Regions from separate parts of the Enterobacter kobei genome, predicted to be linked through region 2. Evidence: predicted binding sites of a transcription regulator. Region 2 holds the regulator's gene; each other region holds the start of a gene.
The links. The regulator sigma-54, encoded in region 2, starts transcription at its own class of promoters, with help from an activator protein. The targets are predictions, from matches to a motif close to GTTGGCACANNTTTCGCTNT.

Region 1 (4,595 bases), 540 kb from region 2:
TGGCGATCTGGGGATGATTGAAAGCCGCGATGTGATGCTGTTTATCTCCTACTCCGGTTCGGCCAAAGAGCTGGATCTCATTATTCCGCGCCTGCAGGAGAAATCGGTCGCTCTGCTGGCGATGACCGGCAAATCCCGCTCGCCGCTGGCGCTGGCCGCTAAAGCGACGCTGGATATTTCCGTTGAGCGTGAAGCCTGCCCGATGCACCTTGCCCCGACCTCCAGCACCGTCAACACCCTCATGATGGGTGACGCGCTGGCGATGGCGGTGATGCAGGCGCGCGGATTTAACGAAGAAGATTTTGCCCGTTCGCATCCGGCGGGCGCGCTCGGCGCGCGGCTGCTCAATAAGGTTCATCATCTGATGCGCACTGACGATGCCATTCCGCAGGTCAAGCTCGATACCAGCGTGATGGACGCGATGCTGGAACTGAGCCGCACCGGGCTGGGGCTGGTCGCGGTGTGTGACGACCACGGTAGCGTCCAGGGCGTATTCACTGACGGCGACCTGCGGCGCTGGCTGGTGGGGGGTGGCAAACTGGAAACGAAAGTGTCTGACGCGATGACCAAAGGCGGGCTGACGCTGAATGCCGACAGCCGCGCGATTGAGGCCAAAGAGGTGCTGATGAAGCGCAAAATCACCGCCGCACCGGTGGTGGATGACGCCGGCAAGCTCTGCGGTGCCATCAACCTGCAGGATTTCTACCAGGCGGGGATTATTTAACCCTTCAGCCCAAGACGCTTCGCCAGCCGGTGCAGGTTGGCGACGTCCATCTCCAGCGCCCGCGCGCACGCCGCCCAGCTGCGGTTGTTCTGCTCCAGCGCGCGGGTAATCATCTGACGCTGGAACGCTTCCGTCGCCTCGCGCAGGTTTTCATTTGCATTCTCCGGCACACGCTGAGCCACCGCCTGCACGGCGTCATCGTGCAACGCAAAATGACGCGCGTGGATCACAACCTCATCACCCGCACGCGTCGCCCGCGCCAGCACTACCGCACGGTGAATCGCATGCTCCAGCTCGCGCACATTGCCCGGCCAGCCGTAGCTCAACAGATGCGCCCTTGCCCCCGGGCTGAGTACCACGCGGGAAAGCCCCATTCTGAGACGGCATTGCTCGCAGAAATAGCCCGCCAGCAGAACCACATCTTCTCCGCGCTCGCGCAGCGGCGGCACGGTAAGCGGGAACACGCTCAGACGGTGGAAAAGATCCGCGCGGAAATGCCCGGCCAGCACCGCTTCTCGCAGATCGCGGTTGGTCGCCGCCAGCACGCGCACGTCCACCCGTAAGCTGCGGTCATCCCCCACCCGCTGGATGTCACCGTACTGCAATACGCGCAGCAGTTTGGCCTGGAGCGAGAGCGAAAGCTCTCCAATCTCATCGAGAAACAGCGTCCCGTTATCGGCCATCTCAAACTTACCGCTGCGGTTGCTGATGGTCCCGGTAAATGCCCCTTTGACGTGACCAAACAGCTCGCTTTCCGCCACGCTCTCCGGCAATGCGGCACAGTTAAGGTATACGAGCGGGTTGGCCGCGCGTGGTGAGGCTTCATGAATTGACTTCGCCACCAGCTCTTTACCGGTGCCGGTTTCACCGAAGATCAGCACGTTCAGGTCGGACGCGGCGACAATCTCAATCTCTTTTTTAAGCTGCGCTATGCCCGGCGACAGACCGATCATCTCCGTGTGCGCCACCGGCTCAAACGCCGACGGGCTGCCGGGAAGAATATTCTGGCTTTCCAGCTGTTCTATCAGCAACGCGTTATTGAGCGCCCCGGAGGCCAGCGCGGCAATCAGCCTTAACTCTTCATCACTGAAGGTGTCGAACTGGTCCGGCGACATGCCGTCGAGGGTTAATGCGCCAATCAGGTGTTGTCCGGCAAACAGCGGCAGACCGATACAGGCGTGCACCTTCAGGCTCTCCTGCCCCGGGATCAGACCGTCGTAGGGATCCTGCAAGTCGCTGTCCGCCGGGAAACGTACCACGTCACCCGCACGGGCAATGGTTTCCAGCCGCGGATGCCCTTCAAGAGTAAACCGCCGCCCGAGAACATCTTTCGCGAGCCCGTCGATAGCCAGCGGAATAAATTGTCTCCCCTCGTAGCGCAACAGCGCCGAGGCATCGCACGCCAGCACGTGACGCAGCGTGGAGATAAGCCGCTGAAAACGGTCCTGATGACCGATACCGGTTTGCAGTTCAATGGCGATCTTCGCCAGCACATCTACGGAAAAACTCATGGCTGCCTCGCTGTCATTTTGACAATAAATAGTGTCATATTGACCGTCATCAGGATAGTCATAATGACTACTCATCACGAGGTATAGAAAAAATAATCCATTAAAATCAATAAAATAAAAGTTGGCACGCAATGTGATATAGGCAAATCATCTTATTCAAAAACGCTGTATTACGTTGAGGTTGCTATGTCTATTCTGGTTAAAAATAACATTCATTGGGTGGGTCAACGTGACTGGGAGGTGCGTGATTTCCACGGGACGGAATACAAAACGCTGCGCGGCAGCAGCTACAACAGCTATCTTATCCGTGAAGGCAAAAACGTACTGATCGATACCGTCGATCATAAATTCAGCCGCGAGTTCGTGCAGAACCTGCGCAGCGAAATCGATCTCGACGCAATCGACTACATCATCATCAACCACGCGGAAGAGGATCACGCCGGTGCGTTGACCGAGCTGATGTCGTACATTCCGAATACACCGATCTACTGCACCACCAACGCCATCGACTCGATCAACGGTCATCACCATCATCCGGAATGGAATTTCCACACCGTGAAAACCGGCGACTCGCTGGATATCGGCAACGGCAAACAGCTGATCTTCGTTGAAACCCCGATGCTGCACTGGCCGGACAGCATGATGACCTACATGACCGGCGACGCGGTATTGTTCAGCAACGACGCCTTTGGCCAGCACTACTGTGACGAACGCCTGTTCAATGATGAAGTGGATCAGACCGAACTGTTTGAGCAGTGCCAGCGCTACTACGCCAACATTCTGACCCCGTTCAGCCGTCTGGTGACGCCAAAAATCACCGAGATCCTCGGCTTTAACCTGCCGGTGGACATGATTGCCACCTCCCACGGCGTGGTGTGGCGTGAAAACCCCACCCAGATCGTTGAGCTGTACCTGAAATGGGCGGCGGATTATCAGGAAGACCGCATCACGATTTTCTACGACACCATGTCCAATAACACCCGCATGATGGCGGACGCCATTGCCCAGGGCATCAACGAAGTGGATCCGAACGTGGCGGTGAAAATCTTCAACGTGGCGCGCAGCGATAAAAACGAGATCCTCACCAATGTCTTCCGCTCAAAAGGCGTGCTGGTGGGCACCTCCACGATGAACAACGTGATGATGCCGAAAATTGCTGGCCTGGTGGAAGAGATGACCGGCCTGCGTTTTCGCAACAAACGCGCCAGCGCGTTTGGCTCTCACGGCTGGAGCGGCGGCGCGGTAGATCGCCTCTCTACCCGTCTGCAGGATGCAGGTTTTGAGATGTCCCTGAGTCTGAAAGCGAAATGGCGCCCGGATATCGACGCGCTGGAAATTTGCCGTCAGCATGGCCGCGACATTGCCCGTCAGTGGGCGCTCGCACCGCTTCCTGAGGCGTCTGCAAAACCTACCGAACAGCAGGAAGCCTGTGCCTGTGCAGCTGCCGCTGCTGCACACCTCGGCCCACGCATGCAGTGCAGCGTTTGCCAGTGGATATATGACCCGGAACGGGGCGAACCCCTTCAGGACGTTGCCCCGGGCACGCCGTTGTGCGACGTGCCGGACACCTTCCTCTGCCCGGAATGTTCCCTCGGTAAAGACGTCTTTGACGAACTGGGTACGGAGGCAAAATGAATCACGGCATCGTCATCATCGGTTCGGGCTTCGCCGCCCGCCAGCTGGTGAAAAATATCCGCAAACAGGACGCTAACGTGCCGGTGACGGTGATCGCCGCCGACAGCATGGATGAGTACAACAAGCCTGATTTAAGCCATGTCATCAGCCAGAATCAGCGCGCCGAAGACCTCACCCGCCAGACGGCGGGGGAGTTCGCGGAACAGTTTAACCTGCGCCTGTTTCCCTACACCTGGGTTACCGATATCGACGCCGTCGCGCACGTCGTGAAGGCGAAAGACAAAATCTGGCAGTACGACAAGCTGGTGCTGGCCACGGGGGCCTCTGCCTTTGTGCCGCCCGTTGAAGGGCGAGAGCTGATGATCACCCTAAACAGCCAACAGGAGTATCAGGCAAGCGAAACGGGGCTTCGCGATGCGCAACGCGTGATGATCGTCGGCGGTGGGCTGATTGGTACCGAGCTGGCGATGGATTTCTGCCGCGCGGGTAAAACCGTTACCCTGGTTGACCACGCGGCGAGCATTCTGTCGGCGCTGATGCCCGCAGAAGTAAGCAGCCGCTTACAGCATCGACTGACCGACATGGGCGTCCATCTGCTGCTCAAATCGCAGTTACAGAGTCTGAGCAAAACCGCAGGCGGCATTCGTGGGGCGCTCGACCGCAACCGCAGCGTTGAGGTGGATGCGGTGGTTGCCGCGACGGGTCTGCGCCCGGAAACCGCGCTG
Region 2 (4,595 bases):
TACGCGTCATCCTGATTGCCTTCTGCTTCAGTGATAATCTGATAAAGCTCTTCATCACTTTGGGCTGAGCGCAGTCGACGGCAGATGGTTTTATCGGCCAGACGTTTAGCGACCAGCGAAAGCGTGTGTAGATGGGTTTTGGTCTGGTCGGCAGGAACCAGCAGCGCGAAGAGGAGATCGACGGGCTGATTATCAATGGCATCAAAGGCAATTGGCGTTTCCAGTTGCACAAACACACCGACGGCACGCAGGGTGTCCTCTTCCAGTTTGCCGTGCGGGATCGCGATGCCGTTGCCGATACCGGTACTGCCCATCTTTTCACGGGTCAGGATCGCTTCGAACACCACCTGCGGCGGCAGGCCCAGCTGTTTTGCAGCCAGTTCACTGATGATCTCCAGCGCACGTTTTTTGCTCTGGCAGTGAACGGCACTGCGGGTACATTCCTGGTTAAGGACATTGCTCAGTTGAAGAGCGGAATCGTTGTTCATCATAATTTCACCTAAGCGCTAACTGTACAAATGGCCTGTTGTTTTTCACAACAGGCCGTCCTGCACCCGTTAACTGCCCGGACAATTAGTGTTGTTTCAGTTTATCTTTATGTTTATTGAGCTGTCGCGCAAGCTTATCAATCAAGCCGTCGATAGCAGCGTACATGTCTTGCCCTTCCGCACTGGCATGGAGTTCACCCCCGTTTACATGCAGGGTCGCATCCGAGATATGAGTCACTTTCTCCACTTTCAACACAACGTAGACCTGGTTGATCCTTTCGAAATACTGCTCGAGTTTCGCGAACTTAGCGTTCACAAAATCACGTAAGGCCTCAGTAATCTCGACATTGTGTCCTGTGATATTGAGCTGCATAGTGTCTTCCTTATCGGTTGTGTCAGACCAGTTGTTTACGCTGGTTTGACGGCGGAATGGATAAAGACTCTCGATACTTCGCAACAGTACGACGTGCCACCATAATACCCTGATCGGACAGCATGGTGGTTAACTTACTGTCACTCAGTGGCTTCGCGGGGTTCTCCGCGGCGATCAACTTCTTCACCAGTGCGCGAATCGCCGTTGACGACGCTTCGCCGCCGCCCTCGGTACTCACGTGGCTGGAGAAGAAATACTTAAGCTCAAAAATACCGCGCGGACTGTGCAGATACTTCTGCGTGGTGACGCGGGAAATGGTTGATTCATGCATCTCGACGGCCTGAGCGATATCCGCCAGTACCATCGGTTTCATATATTCTTCGCCCTGCTCAAAGAATGCCTGCTGCTGTTCGACGATACAGCGGCTCACGCGAAGCAGGGTATCATTTCGGCTCTCCAGACTCTTGATCAACCATCGCGCTTCCTGAAGGTTGCTACGAATATATTGATTATCGGCGTCGTTGCGCGCGCTGGTGCACATGGAGGCGTACTGCTGGTTGATTTGCAGGCGAGGGATGCTGTCAGAGTTCAGTTCAACGACCCAGCGGTCGTTATGTTTTCTGACCAGCACGTCCGGGATCACGTACTCGGGTTCACTGGTCTGGATCGACTGACCAGGCCGCGGATCGAGCGACTGAATCAGATTCACCGCCTCTTTCAGCACCTCTTCTTTGAGGCGCGTAACGCGCATCAGGCTACGAAAGTCGTGGTTAGCGAGAAGATCCAGATGATCGCTGATGATTAAGCGTGCTTCGTCGAGCCATGGCGTCTCTTTGCTGAACTGAGAAAGCTGGATCAGCAGGCAGTCGCGCAGATCTTTCGCTGCCACGCCTACGGGATCGAAACGCTGAATACGTTTCAGAACGGCTTCAATCTCTTCCAGCTCAATCTCTTCATCGCCCATGCTCTCCAGAATGTCGTCCAGCGTGACGGTCAGATAGCCGGTGTCATCAACGGCGTCGACAATGGAGGTGGCAATGGCACGATCGGTATCGGAGAACGGGGTCAGCTCCACCTGCCACATCAGGTAATCCTGCAGCGACTGGGTGGTTTCGCCCTGATAAACCGGCAGCTCATCGTCCTGGTAGTCTGCACGCGTACCGGAAGGGGTGCCGGCGGTATAAATTTCATCCCAGCTGGCATCCAGAGGAAGCTCGTCCGGCATCTCTTTTTGTTCGAGTGCATCTGCGGTATCGAGCGATTCTGTATCCTGGGACTGCTGTGTATCTACCTCATCATGAAGATCGGCTTGCTCCAGCAGGGGATTGCTGTCCAGCGCTTGCTGGAGCTCCTGCTGGAGTTCTAAGGTGGACAGTTGCAACAGACGAATTGCCTGCTGTAACTGCGGCGTCATCGCCAGTTGTTGGCTGAGCCTTAATTGCAAACCTTGCTTCATGTTCAGAGCATTTTTCTCCGGTTCGGCGTTACGTTACCTCTACCCTATCAGAGTCTGAAGTCTTCCCCAAGATAGACGCGCTTAACATGATCGTTTTCGAGGATCTGCTGCGGCGTACCGTGGGCGATCAGATTGCCCTGGCTCACAATGTACGCGCGCTCACAGACGGCAAGCGTTTCACGCACGTTGTGGTCGGTGATCAGCACGCCAAGCCCGCTGTCACGCAGATGCTCAATGATACGTTTAATGTCGATGACGGAGATTGGGTCAACACCGGCAAACGGTTCATCCAGAAGGATAAATTTAGGGTTTGCAGCCAGCGCGCGCGCAATCTCAACACGACGGCGTTCACCGCCGGACAATGCCTGACCCAGGCTGTCGCGCAGGTGCTCGATGTGAAACTCTTCCATCAGCTCGTTGGCGCGATCCTGACGCTGTTCGCTGGTCAGGTCGTCACGAATTTGCAGAACCGCCATCAGGTTATCAAAGACGCTCAGGCGGCGGAAAATAGAGGCTTCCTGCGGCAGATAGCCGATGCCACGACGCGCGCGCGCGTGCAGTGGCAGCAGGCTGATGTCTTCATCATCGATGATGATGTTGCCGGCATCACGCGGGACAATGCCAACCACCATGTAGAAGGTGGTGGTTTTACCCGCACCGTTAGGGCCAAGCAGGCCCACAATTTCGCCGGAGTTGACGGTCAGACTGACATCTTCTACGACACGGCGGCCCTTATAGGCCTTCGCGAGATTTTTTGCAGTTAATGTTGCCATAACGAATTAGTTACTCTTCTTCTGTGCCGGGGCCTGACCCTTGCCTTTATCCTGCAGCTGAGACGGAACCAGCACGGTGGTTACGCGTTTGCCTTTCTCGCTGGAGGCCTGCATTTTTTGCTCTTTCACCAGATAGGTGATCTTGTCGCCGGTAATGTTGCTGTCCAGCTGTTCCAGATACGCGTTTCCGGTCAGGATAACCAGGTCTTTCGCCAGCTCATAGTGCATATGCGAGGCGCGGCCTTTCACCGGCTTGCCGTTGTCCTGCATCTGGTAGAAGGTGGCCGGGTTGCCGTAACCATCAATGATCTCTTTGCCCTGCTCGCCACCCGGACGGGTAACGACCACTTTATCAGCGTTAATTTTGATGGTGCCCTGCGTCATCACGACGTTACCCGTGAAGGTGACGACGTTACCCTGCATATCGAGGGACTGAGTGTCAGACTCGATGTGGATCGGCTGGTCGGTATCGCCCGTTACAGCAAGCGCGGGGAGACTGGCCGCCAGCATCGCGCTGGCGATAATTACTTTAAGGCTGAGTTTGTTTGTTTTGAATTTCATAGGAGGTTCTAACCTTTTCAATCAGCTCGGCGTTCTTGCTGCGTAAGTTCCCGCGCATTCTTAAACCGCTGGAATTAAATGTTGTGCCATACAGTGTGACCAGATCCTGCGAGGTCACGTCCTGGGTTACCAGGTTGATCTGGGCATTATCGGTCGTAATTTTCCGCAGTTGCGAGTCAGCGGTCAGGGCGTTGACTTCAACGTGGCCATACAGATAAAGCATACGGTCATTTGTCAGTTTGGCCCGATCTGACTTAATTGACCACGTCGGCACTTTGTCTTTATCGAATGTGGTCATGACGGGTTGGGTAAACCACGAAACGCCCTCATCGGAAAAATATTCCACATGCTGGGCAACCAGGCGATAGTTCAGCGCACCTTCCGGGCTATAGACCACGGTGTCGCTGTGATCGCTTTTGTAGGTTGGATCGTTATTGTTGATCACTTCCTTTTGCGTATCGTCGCGATCGGCCAGGTTCACGCCAATCAATACCAGTGCGACAAGCGAAAGCAGAATGATAACCCAACGTCTGGTTTTACTCATATTGATTGCCCTTTGGCCTCATCAAGCTTGCCCTGCGCCAGCAGAAGCAGGTCGCAGACTTCACGTACGGCACCGCGGCCACCGTTGATGTGGGTAACGTAGTCAGCGCGTGGGAGCAGCAGCGGGTGAGCGTCAGCAACCGCAATGCTGAGACCGACTTCAGCCATCACTGGCCAGTCAATCAAATCGTCCCCGACATAGGCCACGTTTTCCGGCGCGATCGCCAGTTTACCCAGTAAATCGTTGAACGCTGCCATTTTATCGGATTGCCCCTGATACAGATGGGTAATCCCTAAGGTTTCACAGCGGTCTTCTACCAGTTTAGCTTTCCGCCCGGTGATGATAGCCACCTCGATACCCGAGGTGAGCGCGCAGCGAATTCCGTAGCCATCGCGGACGT
Region 3 (4,595 bases), 1.8 Mb from region 2:
TGGGCAAGGTTGGTTTTTTTGTCGTTCACTTTGGTGCCGTTAACAACAATTTCGCCCTGCTGCACAGGTTCCAGACCATTAACGGTTTTGATCAGCGTGGACTTACCGGAACCGGACGGGCCGCACACTACCACCACGTCGCCTTTTTTCACTTCCGTGGAGCAGTCGGTCAGCACCTGAAAGTGCCCATACCATTTAGAAACATTTTTCAGGGAAATCATTATACCGTCCTTTTCTTCAGCCAGCTGACCAACAGCGACGCGCTTAAACTAATCACAAAATAGACCGCGCCCGCGAAGAGCACCATCTCGACCTGCGTACCATCACGTTCACCGATGGTTGACGCGGTACGGAAGAAGTCTGCCAGACTCAGGACATACACCAGCGAGGTATCCTGGAACAGCACAATGCCCTGGGTCAGCAGGAGCGGAACCATGGCGCGAAACGCCTGCGGCAGAATAATCAGCTGCATGGACTGCCAGTGCGTCATCCCCAGCGCCAGCGCGGCGCTGGATTGCCCGCGGGAGATGCTCTGAATGCCCGCGCGGATAATCTCTGAGTAGTAAGCGGCCTCAAACATCGAGAACGCCACCATCGCCGAGATCAGGCGGATATCGGTTTTTGGTGACAGCCCCAGGACGTTTTGCAGAAAGCCGGGAACAATCAGGTAAAACCACAGCAGCACCATCACCAGCGGGATGGAGCGGAAAACGTTAACGTAGGCGGTCGCAAACCAGGCGAGCGGCTTAAAGCTCGACAGGCGCATCACCGCCAGCAGGGTGCCCCAGACGATACCAATGATGATGGCAATAACGGTGATTTTTAAGGTAATCACCAGGCCATCCAGCAGGTAAGGTAAGGAAGGAACGATAGAACTCCAGTCAAATTCGTACATTATTTGCCCCCCAGATTGCCCGGCAGGCGTACTTTGCGTTCAACCAGGTTCATCACCAGCATGATGAAAGCGTTAATCAGAACATACGCGAGCGTGATCGCGGTGAAGGATTCCCACGCGTGAGCGGAGTAATCCAGCAGCTTGCCCGCCTGGGCCGCCATATCGACCAGGCCGATAGTGGAGGCGATGGCCGAGTTTTTCACCAGGTTCATCATCTCCGAGGTCATCGGTGGCACGATAACGCGGTAGGCATTAGGCAGCAGCACGTAGCGGTAGGTTTGCGGCAGGGTCAGACCCATCGCCAGACCCGCATTTTTTTGTCCGCGGGGTAATGACTGAATGGCGGCACGCACCTGCTCACAAACGCGCGCAGCGGTAAACAGCCCCAGACACATCATGGAGGAGACAAAGAACTGCACATTTGGATCCAGCTCCGACTTGAACCACATGCCAATATTTTCCGGCAGCAGTTCCGGGATAACCAGATACCAGGTAAAGAATTGCACGATGAGCGGAACGTTACGGAACAGTTCCACATAGAGAGTGCCCAGTGTTGAAAGAAAACGGTTAGGGACGGTGCGCAGAATACCGAACAGCGAACCGACAAGAAACGCGATAATCCACGCTGTTATCGATAGTGCCACGGTGACCTGGAAGCCGCTCCACAGCCAGCCAAGATAGGTGGTGTTGCCGAACGGGGCTTGTTGCAGGAATATGCCCCAGTTCCAGTCTATTGACATAATAAACTCCAGAAAAAAAAGGGTAACAGCGCTACCCTCGAAGATTGGTGAGAAGCTCATTTTTCGCGCTGAGTGGGGAACGACCACTCAACGTATAGTCTGTCCATGCTTCCCGACAATCGAGAGGGCAGGAGATCCCGCCCCTGTTGTTCTAATTAGTTAAGAGCCTTGTCATTTGGAGATTTGAACAGCGCTTTCATGTCATCAGACAGTTCAAAGTTCATGTTGAGATTTTTTGGTGGAATCGGGTTCTTGAACCATTTGTCGAACCATTTTTCCGCTTCGCCGGAAGTCTGTACCTGGGCGATAGTGTCATCGATCAGCTTCTTGAACTGCGGATCGTCTTTACGCAGCATGCAGCCGTAAGCTTCTTTTGACTGCGCGGTGCCGACGATGTCCCAGTTGTCTGGTTTCTTCGCTTTCGCACGCTCACCCGCCAGCAGGGCGTCATCCATCATAAACGCGACGGCACGGCCACTTTCCAGGGTACGGAAGGAGTCGCCATGGTCTTTCGCGCTGATGATGCGCATATCCATTTTCTTCTCGTCGTTCAGCTTGTGCAGCAGCACTTCTGAGGTGGTACCGGACGTTACGACGACCGCTTTGCCTTTCAGGTCAGCAAAATCTTTGATATCACCGCCTTTCTTCGTCAGCAGACGGGTGCCCACGACGAAGATGGTGTCAGAGAAAGCGGCCTGTTTCTGGCGCTCGAGGTTGTTGGTGGTAGAGCCACACTCAAAATCAAAGGTGCCGTTTTGCAGCAGTGGAATACGGTTCTGTGAAGTGATTGGGATCAGCTTCACCTGCAGGTCAGGTTTGTTCAGCTTTTTCTTCACAGCTTCAACGATGGCGTTGGAGTAATCCTGTGAATAGCCCACGACTTTTTGCGTGTTGTCGTAGTAAGAGAACGGGACGGAAGATTCACGGTGGCCGACCACGATGACGCCGTTTTTGGCAATCTTGTCGAGAGTACTGCCTGCTGCCGGAGCATCTTCAGCGTGAACCACGCCGGCAGACATTCCCATAACCAGCATTGCTGTGGCCAGTTTACGTAATTGCATACCCAACTCCTTTCTTATCAGCGCCAGTGACGCATTGATACCCATTGTGATGTTGTTATATCTCGCGCGATGCGAGTGCAGTGTTATGCAAGCTTGTTAACATTTAGTCTGGCTTAATGTAAAGATTTTGCTGCGTTATTGTTTATTTTTGCGAAGCGCGCCGCACCATTCAGAGGCAAATATCTCCCGTTGCACCGTTTCGGTGCTACCGATGATCTACGCTGGTGCGACAAGGTTGTACGTTAAGCCAAACTGCGTTTGCGTGAATAAACAAAGCAACAGGCGTGCCAGATTTGGCACCGGAAGGAAATTGTCGGGTGGCGGCTACGCCTTACCCGAGCTACGGGAGTCAAAATGTAGGCCGGGTAAGCGTTAGCGCCACCCGGCAACAGAAGGTAAGATTAGCGACGACGCTGACGCAGGCTCATCAGCACGGCACCGAAACCGAACAGCGCGGTCAGGATCCACAGCGGCCAGTTGCCGGTGCGGGCATACGGCGTCAGGCCGGTGGTTGGTGTGACTTTTGTGGTCAACACCTCACGGGTGAACTGCGGGATCATGGCCTGGATTTCACCCTGTGGACCAATCACGGCGGTGATGCCGTTGTTAGTGCTGCGCAGCAATGGGCGCGCCAGCTCCAGAGAACGCATACGCGCCATCTGGAAATGCTGCCACGGGCCGATAGATTTACCGAACCACGCATCGTTGGAGATAGTCAGCAGGTAGTCGGTATCCGGGCGGAAGTTATCGCGAACCTGCTCGCCGAGAATGATTTCGTAGCAGATGGCCGCCGTCAGGGCAAGGCCGTGCGCATGCAGCTGGGGCTGTACGTACGGGCCACGGCTGAAGGAGGACATCGGCAGATCAAAGAACGGGGCCAGCGGGCGCAGAATCGACTCCAGCGGAACAAATTCACCAAACGGCACCAGGTGGTTCTTGTTGTACCGATCCGTGGAGTTGTAGCTGTATTCGCTGTCTTTGCCGAGCGTAATGATGGTGTTGTAGGTGTCATAACGGTTCTGCTGATTCAGACGCGCATCGACAATCCCGGTAATCAGCGTGCTGCCGCGAGCCAGCAGCAAGTCGTTCATCATGTTCAGGAACGGCTGCTGATTGATCTCCAGATCGGGAATGGCGGATTCCGGCCAGATGATCAGCTGCGATTTACCCATCACCTCTTCGGTGGCGTTGGCGTAGATCTTTAGCGTGTTCAGCAGCTCTTTTTCATCCCACTTCATAGATTGCGGGATATTTCCCTGCACCATAGAAACCTGCATGGTGCGCTCGGGCTCAGGCGTGAACCACTGGATATACCGCAGCGGGAAGGGCAGGGCAAACAGCACCAGCGCCACGGCCAGCGGTTTCCAGCAACGCGTGACCAGCGCCAGGATCAGCAGGCCGCTCACCACCATCAGCAGGAAGTTGATTGCCTCAACGCCCATGACCGGGGCCAGGCCTTTCAGCGGGCCATCAATCTGGCTGTAGCCGAACTGCAGCCACGGGAAGCCGGTCAGTACCCAACCGCGCAGGAATTCGGTGATTTGCCAGACCACCGGCGCGGCAATGGCGACGCGCAGCCAGGTGGTTTTAGGCCACAGGCGGGAAAGGATCCCTGCGAACAGACCAGTATACAGTGAGAGATATGCCGCGAGCAGGACGACCAGGAAGACGTTAACCGGGCCCGGCATACCGCCAAACTGGGCGATGCTGACGTAGACCCAGTTAATGCCGGAGCCAAAGAGCCCCAGTCCCCAGAAGTAACCGATGGCGGCAGCCTGTACCGGACGCCGGTTTAGGGTCAGACCCTGGAGCCCCATCAGGGAGAGAATAGCCGCAGGCCAGATATCGTAAGGAGAAAAAGCCAGCGTACCGCTGGCTCCGAGTAACAGCGCCAGCAGC

Region 1: a site for sigma-54 is predicted at 2,356-2,375, ahead of norV (anaerobic nitric oxide reductase flavorubredoxin). Genes of this name have one in related genera too.
Region 3: a site for sigma-54 is predicted at 2,969-2,988, ahead of BFV64_RS06030 (amino acid ABC transporter substrate-binding protein). Genes of this name have one in related genera too.

The regions. Positions count from the first base shown of each region.
Region 1 is NZ_CP017181.1:3,767,301-3,771,895, forward strand. It holds gene gutQ (arabinose-5-phosphate isomerase GutQ) at 1-724, shown strand, start outside; gene norR (nitric oxide reductase transcriptional regulator NorR) at 721-2,235, opposite strand; gene norV (anaerobic nitric oxide reductase flavorubredoxin) at 2,422-3,870, shown strand; gene norW (NADH:flavorubredoxin reductase NorW) at 3,867-4,595, shown strand, end outside.
Region 2 is NZ_CP017181.1:4,310,567-4,315,161, reverse strand. It holds gene ptsN (PTS IIA-like nitrogen regulatory protein PtsN) at 1-491, opposite strand, end outside; gene hpf (ribosome hibernation promoting factor) at 574-861, opposite strand; gene rpoN (RNA polymerase factor sigma-54) at 884-2,317, opposite strand; gene lptB (LPS export ABC transporter ATP-binding protein) at 2,365-3,090, opposite strand; gene lptA (lipopolysaccharide ABC transporter substrate-binding protein LptA) at 3,097-3,651, opposite strand; gene lptC (LPS export ABC transporter periplasmic protein LptC) at 3,620-4,195, opposite strand; gene kdsC (3-deoxy-manno-octulosonate-8-phosphatase KdsC) at 4,192-4,595, opposite strand, start outside.
Region 3 is NZ_CP017181.1:1,272,019-1,276,613, forward strand. It holds gene BFV64_RS06015 (amino acid ABC transporter ATP-binding protein) at 1-221, opposite strand, end outside; gene gltK (glutamate/aspartate ABC transporter permease GltK) at 221-895, opposite strand; gene gltJ (glutamate/aspartate ABC transporter permease GltJ) at 895-1,635, opposite strand; gene BFV64_RS06030 (amino acid ABC transporter substrate-binding protein) at 1,791-2,696, opposite strand; gene lnt (apolipoprotein N-acyltransferase) at 3,098-4,595, opposite strand, start outside.